3 regions of the Arthrobacter sp. B0316-1-20 genome follow, and region 2 is predicted to be linked to each of the others. Evidence: riboswitches for the same ligand, from Rfam matches in the RefSeq annotation. Region 2 holds a riboswitch; each other region holds the start of a gene.
What was found. Region 2 has a riboswitch for glycine ahead of gcvP (aminomethyl-transferring glycine dehydrogenase). Riboswitches for the same ligand answer to the same signal wherever they lie in the genome.
Positions count from the first base shown of each region.

Region 1 (3,269 bases), on a different contig from region 2:
AAGACCGCGGCCGCCCGCATCGGACCGACGGTGTGCGAACTGGACGGACCGATGCCCACGGTAAAGAGGTCGAAGACGCCGACGGCCATGATGCTCCTCAGCGCCCTTCGGTGGGCGTGGAAACCGGTGCCAGGTCCGGGTAGAGCGGATGCGCCTGGGCCAGCGCCTCCACCCGGTCCTTCAGGCCGGACAGGGCATTGGCCGGCCCGGCGATGAGGGCCTCGGCAATGATGTCCGCGACCTCGCGGAACGCCTCGTCGCCGAAGCCGCGGGTGGCCAGCGCCGGCGTGCCGATGCGCAGGCCGGAGGTGACCATGGGCGGCCGCGGGTCGAACGGCACCGCGTTGCGGTTCACCGTGATGTCGATGGCGGCCAGAAGGTCCTCGCCCTGCTGGCCGTCCAGCTCCGAATTGCGCAGGTCAACCAGGACCAGGTGCACGTCCGTGCCGCCGGTCAGCACCGTGATGCCCTTCTCCGCAACGTCCTGCTGCGACAGCCGCTCGGCCAGGATCCGTGCGCCCGCCAGCGTACGCTGCTGGCGGTCGGCGAATTCCTCGGAGGCGGCAACCTTGAACGCCACGGCCTTGCCCGCGATGACATGTTCGAGCGGCCCGCCCTGCTGGCCGGGGAACACCGCGGAATTGATCTTCTTGGCGATGTCCGCCTCGTTGGTCAGGATGATGCCGCCGCGCGGACCCGCCAGCGTCTTGTGCGTGGTGGACGTGACCACGTGGGCGTGCGGCACCGGGCTGGCGTGCAGGCCGGCGGCCACCAGGCCGGCGATGTGTGCCATGTCCACCATCAGGTACGCCCCGACGTCGTCGGCGATCCGGCGGAATTCCGCGAAGTCGAGCTCGCGCGGGTAGGCGGACCAGCCGGCGATGATCAGCTGCGGCTGGTGCTCGTGCGCCAGCCGCTCCACCTCGGCCATGTCGACCCGGTGGTCCTCCTCGGAGACGCCATAGGCGGCCACGTTGTAGAGCCTGCCGGAGAAGTTGATCTTCATGCCGTGGGTCAGGTGTCCGCCGTGGGCCAGGTTCAGTCCCAGGATGGTGTCGCCGGGCTTGATCAGGGCGTGCATTACCGAGGCGTTGGCCTGCGCGCCGGAGTGCGGCTGGACGTTGGCGAAGCCGGCGCCGAACAGATCCTTGACCCGGTCGATGGCCAGCTGCTCGATCACGTCGACGTGCTCGCAGCCGCCGTAGTACCGGCGCCCCGGGTAACCCTCGGCGTATTTGTTGGTTAGCACCGAGCCCTGGGCCTGCATGACGGCGACGGGGGTGTGGTTCTCGGAGGCGATCATTTCCAGCCCGGACTGTTGGCGGCGCAGCTCGTTGTCGATCTGGGCGGCAATTTCCGGATCGAGGACACCCAGGTCCGCGTTCAGGCTGGTGCTGGCGACCGCCGTCATTGCCGCGCTCACGCTACTTCACCACCGTTGGCGGAGGCGTACTCCTCGGCGGAAAGCAGCGGGCCCTCCTCCGACACCTGGACGGTGAACAGCCAGCCGGCACCGTAGGGGTCATCGTTGATCACGGCGGGGTCGGCCACGGCGTCGCCGTTGACTTCGATGACCTCACCGGTCACCGGGGAGTAGAGGTCCGAAACGGATTTGGTGGACTCGATTTCACCGCAGGTCTCGCCGGCCGTCACGACGGTACCGACCTCGGGGAGATCCACGTACACGATGTCGCCCAGCGCCTCGGTTGCCACGGCAGAAACGCCGATCCTGGACGGGCCGGAACCGTCGGCGGCCACCCACTCGTGCTCCGCGGAGTATCGTAGTTCGGCGTTGACTTTGCTCACTGTGATGCCTTTCTTAAACACGCTTTTTGTTGAGGAGATGAGAGGAGGTCGCCTCGGCCCCTGTAGTGCACCCGTTTTGTTCGCCTTGACGCTTCGGGGCGGAAGCACGTGCGGACGGCGATCATGGCTTCGCTGAAGCGGTCGCTGGTCGCCAGATCCCCGGACTCCTTGGCTCGAGGATCAGGGCGCGGGCACCGGGAACGACGGGGCGGGAATTAAGGTGGGGCCAGGGCCGGCAACCAAGTCTTTGAGCGATGGCTGCGGAGGACGCGCCGCTGCAGGTCAGAAGTCATGAGGAACTCCAAGATTGGGCCGGCCCGAGGGCTCGGCTGGGATTGGGTTCCTCCCCGCTCTGTATTTGACCTGAGAGATTCCGCGGAGTGTGTTCCGCTTGCACCGTCGGTGAGCCAGGCTGCTGCCTGGCTGCTTTCCAGAGTTGCCTAGCCGCGGCGGTACATGGGCCTGAGAGATTCCTGGGGAGGATTTGCTCCTACGGCGCCTGCCCGGATGGTGTGCGGAGAGGACTCTCCCGCCACGGTTCGAAAGGCATTCAGTTGTGGGTGATTCGCCTCACACCCTACACACAGTGCCGGTAAGAGCCCAAATTCACGCCGCCAAACATCGGGCCCCGTTGCCGCTCCAGGGTTGCGCCGGCCGCCAATTCAAGGTCGCGTCCCGCCGGCCGCCGCTCTCCGAAGGTCCAGCCGGCAGTCACTCGCCGTCCCCGCACATCCAGGGCCGCGTCCGCCTCTGCGCGTGCGGCCGAACGTCGGCGCCTACACAATGAATGGATTCATCAGTATGCTTTGCGTTGATGTCGTCGAGAGGAAGGCTGATGACCGAGGCGCCGGTACCGCCGGGCCGTTGACAAGAATCGACAGGTTTCGACAACGGGTTGGAACGAATGGCGCTTTGCGCCGGAGACGGAGATTTTGATGAGCAACGACATGGGACGCACGCCGCTATCGCCGGAGGAACTCGAATCCCAGTCCGGGACCGCGCTGCCGGACAAGGAAGTCGCGTCCATCCTGGATCTGAATGCCGATCTCGACCTGGCCATCGATGCGGCCGCGCCGATCGACCTGGCCGTCGCGGCGAACGCCAACGTGGCGGCCCCCATCGATGCCGCCGCCTCGGCCAACCTCCTCTCGTCCGGCTCCACGGCGCAGGCCCTGTCCGACCAGGGGGTCATCATCAATCAGGGCATCACCGCCGACGCGACCGCCGAGTCGACCCAGGACAGCACCATCGACCAGGGCAATGACACCCTGGAGGACACCGGGGCAACGGCCGGTTCCGCTGCCGGGACGGGCGCCGCCGTCGGCGATTCCGGCCTTGCCCAGGGCGCCACCGGGCAGGAGGAAACTGCTCCGGCGCTGCTGCCGGACGGGACCCTGCCGGACGGCACCCTGCCCGACACCGGATCCGTCACGGAAGGCCTCGGGTCGACCCTCGACGGGAAC
Region 1 covers NZ_JBNHHC010000014.1:7,771-11,039, forward strand. The annotation lists gene AC5RW2_RS21905 (L-serine ammonia-lyase) at 1-89, opposite strand, end outside; gene glyA (serine hydroxymethyltransferase) at 98-1,411, opposite strand; gene gcvH (glycine cleavage system protein GcvH) at 1,420-1,806, opposite strand; glycine riboswitch at 2,247-2,348, opposite strand; gene AC5RW2_RS21920 (peptidoglycan-binding protein) at 2,742-3,269, shown strand, end outside.
Region 1: linked by a shared signal. The riboswitch ahead of gcvH (glycine cleavage system protein GcvH) and the one ahead of gcvP (aminomethyl-transferring glycine dehydrogenase) in region 2 are both predicted to bind glycine.

Region 2 (3,269 bases):
CGCCGTCGCGTTCAGCTTCATGGTGCAGGAGCCCAGCGGAATCATGGTCCGGTCCAGCGCCAGGTCGCGGTCGGACAGGCGGCGCAGGTAGCGGAGCATCTGCGTCTCGGACCGGTGCATGTGGAAGACAGGGTGGGTCAGGTACGCGGAGGTGCGTTCGACGTCAGACTTCAGCTCGAAACCGGGGGTCGCCGAGGCGGCCGCCCGGACCTTGGCCTCAGCGTCGTCGACACCGAAGGCTCCGGCAACCGCGGCCAGGTGTGCCGCCGTCGTGGTTTCGTCGCAGGAGATGCCCACCTGGTCCGCGTCGATGCTGCGCAGGTTGATGCCCTTGGCCTCGGCGGCCTTGATGACCTCGCCCGCACGGCCCGGGACGCGGACGGTGAGGGTGTCGAAGAAGTGCTCCGAGGCGAGCTCCAAGCCGGCGCCCGTGAGGACGGAGGCCAGGGTGCGGGCGTGGCCGCTGGTCCGCTGCGCGATGGCCTTCAGGCCCTCCGGGCCGTGGTAGACGGCGTACATGCTGGAAACGATCGCCAGCAGGGCCTGGGCCGTGCAGATGTTGGACGTGGCCTTTTCGCGGCGGATGTGCTGTTCGCGTGTCTGCAGGGCCAGACGGTAGGCGGCAGTACCGGCGGAGTCCTTGGAGACGCCGACCAGCCGGCCCGGCAGCGAGCGCTCCAGGCCCGTGCGCACGGCCATGTAGGCAGCGTGCGGGCCACCGTAGAACAGCGGCACGCCGAAGCGCTGGGAGTTGCCGACGGCGATATCGGCGCCCTGGTCGCCGGGCGGGGTGATGAGAGTGAGGGCCAGCAGGTCGGCAGCGACCGTCACCATGGCACCGCGGGCCTTCGCGGCCTTGATCACCGCAGCGTGGCTGCCGACGTTGCCGGAGGCACCCGGCTGCTGCAGCACGATGCCGACGATGTCCCCTTCGGGCAGTCCGGCGGACAGGTCCACAACCTCAACCTCGAAGTCCAGTGCCTTGGCCCGGCCCTTAACGACTGCAATGGTCTGCGGCAGCACGTCCTGGTCCAGGACGACTTTGCCGTCCTGGTGCGCCTTGTTGACGCGGCGCATCAGCAGCACGGCCTCGGCCACGGCGGTGGCTTCATCCAGCATGGAGGCGTTGGCGATCGGCAGTGCCGTCAGGTCCTCGACCATGGTCTGGAAGTTGAGCAGGGCCTCGAGCCGGCCCTGCGAGATTTCGGGCTGGTAGGGGGTGTAGGCGGTGTACCAGGCCGGAGACTCCAGGACATTGCGCAGGATGACCGGCGGGGTCACGGTGTCGTAGTAGCCCTGGCCAATCATCTGGACGGCCACGGTGTTCTTCGCAGCGAGCGCACGCAGGTCCGCAAGGACTTCCATTTCGCTGCGGGCGGGCGGCAGGTTCAGCGGCGCGCTCTGGCGGATGTCCGCCGGAACGGCGGTGTCGACAAGCTGGTCCACGCTGGCGTAGCCCAGCTGCTTGAGCATCGTCTCCGCGTCATTGCTGCGGGCGCCGATGTGGCGGTCGACGAAGGCTGTTTCTGTTGATTGAACCGTCATGGGGGAACTCCAGGGTATTCCGGCGTCCAGGGACGCCAATCGGATCGAGTTCCTCCCCGCTCTGTATTGGACCTGAGAGATTCCGCGCCACCTGTTTCCACAGGTTCGGCGCTTGCACCGTCGGTGAGTCCGGCGAGCTGGCCGCCTGACTGCTTTCCAGAGTTGCCTTGCCGCAGCGGTACAGGGGCCTGAGAGATTCCTGGGGAGGATTTGCTCCTACGGCGCCTGCTGATCGGATTGAGCATCAGCAGGACTCTCCCGCCGCGGTTCAGAGGCATGTTCAATTATGGGTGATGCGACTCACAACTATACGCCGGAGCCTATCCTTGAGCAAGATTCTACATGGCGCCCCCTGCTTCGCCCATACCGTCCGCAACGTCAACCAAATTGACTTTCGCTCGTGAGCCGACTCACACTGAATTTCAGGTGCGCTGAGGCGGAACAAGGACGACATGCCCGGTCCTTACGATTAGCACCACCGCGCGCCCATCGATCCGATGACAGAAAGAAGTCCGATGTCCAACCGCCCCATTCCGCCCGACGCCGAAGCCGCGGTTCCCGGGGAGGGCCACTCCCACTTGGTCACTTTCAACGAGCAGCACCAGGGCGAGCCCCACCTCGAACGCCAGCTCGCCAACCGCCACATCCAGCTGATCGCGATCGGCGGCGCCATCGGCACCGGCCTGTTCATGGGTTCGGGCAAGACGATTTCACTGGCCGGTCCGTCGGTCATCTTCGTCTACATGATCATCGGCTTCATGCTCTTCTTCGTCATGCGGGCCATGGGCGAAATCCTGCTGTCCAACCTGAATTACAAGTCCTTCAGCGACTTCGCCGCGGACCTGCTGGGGCCCTGGGCCGGGTTCTTCACCGGCTGGACCTACTGGTTCTGCTGGATTGTCACCGGCATCGCGGACGTGATCGCCATCGCCGGCTATGTGGCCTTCTGGTGGCCGGACCTCCAGCTCTGGATCCCCGCGCTGGCCGCCATCCTGCTGCTGCTGGGGCTCAACCTGCCCACGGTCAAGGCCTTCGGTGAAACCGAATTCTGGTTCGCCCTGATCAAGATCATCGCCATCGTTGGCCTCATCGTGGTCGGCCTGGTATTCATCATCACCGGCTTCACCGCCCCGAACGGCTCCGAGGCCACCTTCGCTAACCTCTGGAACGACGGCGGCATGTTCCCGACCGGCCCGATGGGCTTTATCGCCGGATTCCAGATCGCCGTATTCGCCTTCGTGGGCATCGAACTGGTGGGCACTACCGCGGCGGAGGCCAAGGATCCGGAAAAGAACCTTCCCAAGGCCATCAATTCCATTCCGATCCGTGTGATGCTGTTCTACGTGGTCGCGCTGACGGTGATTGTTTCTGTGACGCCGTGGCGGGAATTCTCGGCGGACCGCAGCCCCTTCGTGGGCATGTTCGCCCTCGCAGGGCTGGCCATCGCCGCCGGCGTGATCAACTTCGTGGTCCTCACTTCCGCGGCATCCAGCGCGAATTCGGGGATATATTCCACCTCGCGCATGGTATTCGGCCTGGCGCATGAAGGCGACGCCCCCAAGACCTTCGGCCGCCTGTCCCCGCGCCGGGTGCCGCGCAACGCGCTGGTCTTCTCCTGCACCTTCCTGCTGGCCGGCGTCGTGCTGCTGTATGCCGGCGAATCGATCATCGCGGCCTTCACGCTGGTCACCACCATCTCCGCACTGCTGTTCATGTTCGTCTGG
Region 2 covers NZ_JBNHHC010000170.1:113-3,381, reverse strand. The annotation lists partial or broken gene gcvP (aminomethyl-transferring glycine dehydrogenase) at 1-1,545, opposite strand, end outside; glycine riboswitch at 1,597-1,710, opposite strand; glycine riboswitch at 1,712-1,816, opposite strand; partial or broken gene cycA (D-serine/D-alanine/glycine transporter) at 2,061-3,269, shown strand, end outside.

Region 3 (3,269 bases), on a different contig from region 2:
GATGGAGGCGAATTCCGGCCAGGTCATCGCTTCCATTTCCGCCGTGGCATTCAGCTTCATGGTGCAGGAGCCCAGCGGGATCATGGTCCGGTCCAGCGCCAGGTCGCGGTCGGACAGCCGGCGCAGGTAGCGCAGCATCCGGGTCTCGGAGCGGTAGCTGTGGAACACCGGGTGGTCCAGGTAGGACGAGCTGCGCAGCAGGTCTTCCGGCAGCTCGAAGCGCGGCCCGGCAGCGGACTCGGCGGTCCTGCCGGCCGCGCCCTCCACGCCGAACGCCTCCGCAACCAAGGCGAGGTGCTCCGCCGTCGTTGTTTCATCGGTGGAAATGCCCACCTGGTCGGCGTCGACGTGGCGCAGGTTCACGCCCTTGGCCTCGGCGGCCGCGACGATCTCCGCGGCCTTGCCCGGCGCCTTCACCGTGAGCGTGTCAAAGAACTGGTCGGCGGCCAGGCTGAAGCCGGCGCCGGTGAGCACCCCGGCGAGGGTGCGGGCGGCCTGGTTGGCGTGCTGCGCGATTGCCTTCAGCCCCTCGGGACCGTGGTAAACCGCGTACATGCTGGCCACCACGGCGAGCAGCGCCTGCGCGGTGCAGATGTTGGAGGTGGCCTTCTCGCGGCGGATGTGCTGCTCGCGGGTCTGCAGCGCCAGACGGTAGGCGGGGCGGCCGGCGTCGTCCTTGGACACACCCACCAGGCGGCCGGGCAGCGAGCGCTCAAGTCCCTTGCGCACCGCCATGTAGGCGGCATGCGGGCCGCCGAAGAACAGCGGGACGCCGAAACGCTGGGTATTGCCGACGGCGATGTCCGCCCCCTGCTCGCCCGGCGGCGTGATCAGGGTCAGGGCCAGCAGGTCCGCGGCCACGGTGACCATGGCGCCGCGTTCCTTGGCCTGCGCGATCACCGGAGCATGGTCGAAGACGCGGCCGGAGGCTCCCGGCTGCTGCAGCACGATGCCGGAAATATCGCCCTCGGGCAGCCCGGCGGAAAGGTCGGCCACCTCAACCTCGAAGTCCAGAGCCTTGGCCCGGCCCTTGACGACGGCGATGGTCTGCGGCAGCAGGTCCGCGTCCAGCACGGTCTTGCCGGCGGCCTTGGCCTTGTTGGAGCGGCGCATCAGCAGCACGGCTTCGGCCACCGCGGTGGCTTCGTCCAGCAGCGAGGCGTTGGCGATCGGCAGCGCGGTCAGGTCCTGCACCATGGTCTGGAAGTTCAGCAGCGCCTCCAGCCGGCCCTGCGAGATTTCCGGCTGGTACGGGGTGTAGGCGGTGTACCAGGCCGGGTCCTCCACCACATTGCGGCGGATCACTGGCGGAGTGATGGTGTCGAAGTAGCCTTGGCCGATCATCTGCACGGCCATCACGTTCTTGGCAGCCAGGGCCCGCAGGTCGCCCAGAACCTGAGCTTCGCTGCGCGCCTCGGGCAGGGCAAGCGGCTCCTGCTGGCGGATGTCTGCGGGCACCGCAGCATCCACGAGATCGTCGACACTTGCATAGCCCAACTGCTTAAGCATGGCTTCCGCGTCGTTCCGGCGCGGGCCAATGTGGCGGTCTGCGAAGGAAGTGCTGCCGGGCCGGGTGGCGAGGTTGGCTTTAGCCGTCATTGAGGAACTCCAGTTAATCTCCGCCATGGGGTGGCCATGCCGGTAGTGAAGGGTTCCTCCCCGCTCTGTGGCTGAACCTGAGAGATTCCGCAGGACGGCACGGGGGCCGGTTCCTGCTTGCACCGTCGGTGAGCCGGTCCACGAACGGTCCGGCTGCTTTCCAGAGTTGCCTCTCCGCGGCGGTACAGGGGCCTGAGAGATTCCTGGGGAGGTATTGCTCCTACGGCGCCTGCTGACCTAGTGCTCAGCAGGACTCTCCCGCCGCATGTCGAAGGCTGTATGCAGTTGTTTCTAACTCCTTGAATGGTAGTCCAGCCGCCCCCGGGCAACAAGGTGGTGACGGCTCCTAGACTTCCCCGCGGGCGAGCATGCCCTTCACATACGCGGCTTGGCCGATGTGTTCCATGCAGTCGTCCATCACGCTCACCAGCCGGACGCCCAGCTTCACGTGCGGATCCCACCGGGTGTCGACAATCCGGTCCAGATCGTCCTCGGTGAGTCCGGCCAGGTAGGCCAGCGTGCCGGCATGCACGTCGTCGTAATAGTCGCGGAGCAAGTCGGCCGATTCCACCCGGACCGCCGCCACTTGTTCGGGCGTGTGGCCGAAACCATGGTCCTTCTCGGCCAGCGGCAGGTCGAAGCGCTCAGACCAGCCGGCAAGCCAGTACTGCTGGGTGCCGGCGACATCGGCTATGTGGTCGTCCTGGATGCGGGTCAGGTGCCAGACCAGCCAGCCGATCGAGTTGCTGTCGCCGCCCGGTTGGGCAGCCAGCTGGTCGGCGTCCAGGCCTTCCAGCACATGGTGGACGCGTTCCTGGATCCGCCCGTAGGCATCGGCCAGCAGGTCATTGAACTTCATGGCGCCTCCTCGTAGCGGACTCTGCCGTCAGCCTACCGGCGCCCGGCTGGCCGCGGAACGGGCCGCCGCTTCAGTTCCGGACCGAGTCCTCCAGATACCGGGGGCGTCCCACAATGACCAGGCCGACCGCCAGGAGAAGCAGGGCGGCGCCCAACAAACCGAAGGAAGCACCCCAGCCGCCGCTGACGTCGCGCAGCAGCCCGAAGGCCAGCGGACCGGCGCAGGCGACGGTGTAGCCGATCCCTTGCGCGAACCCGGACAGCGCTCCGGCGCCGGCGGTGGTTCGGGTCCGGAGGTTGACCAACAGCAGGGCCAGGGCGAAGGTGCCCTGCCCCAAGCCGGCCAAGGTGATCCAGAGCCAGGTACCGAACGACGGCGAGAGCAGCAGGCCGGCGTACCCGGCCGCGTAGAAGCCGATGAAGAGCAGGCCCAGGCCCAGCGGATTGCGCAACCGCGCCGCGATCAGCGGCACCAGCAGGCTGGTCGGCAGGGCCAGGATGGCGTAGTAGGCCAGCATGGTGCCGGCCATCGGCGGCAACATCCCGCTGTCCACCAGCAACGGCGGCAGCCAGGTGAACATGGCAAAGGTATTGGACGAGGTCCCGGCGAAAACCAGGGCCAAACCCCAGGCGAGCGGCGATCGCCAGACGCGCACCGCCGTCGTGCTGGTGGTGGTGGCTGCGGCACCGGGCGCGGGACCGGCTGGACCCGCGCCGCCAACACCCGCCGGGGCCGCCGCGGCATGGCCCATCGGCGGCCGTGCGCCGTCGCGGTGCGCTTGCTGAAGCGGGTCCAAACCGCCGGGGCGGTA
Region 3 covers NZ_JBNHHC010000005.1:130,467-133,735, reverse strand. The annotation lists gene gcvP (aminomethyl-transferring glycine dehydrogenase) at 1-1,599, opposite strand, end outside; glycine riboswitch at 1,655-1,769, opposite strand; glycine riboswitch at 1,770-1,870, opposite strand; gene AC5RW2_RS10130 (mycothiol transferase) at 1,946-2,458, opposite strand; gene AC5RW2_RS10125 (MFS transporter) at 2,529-3,269, opposite strand, start outside.
Region 3: linked by a shared signal. The riboswitch ahead of gcvP (aminomethyl-transferring glycine dehydrogenase) and the one ahead of gcvP (aminomethyl-transferring glycine dehydrogenase) in region 2 are both predicted to bind glycine.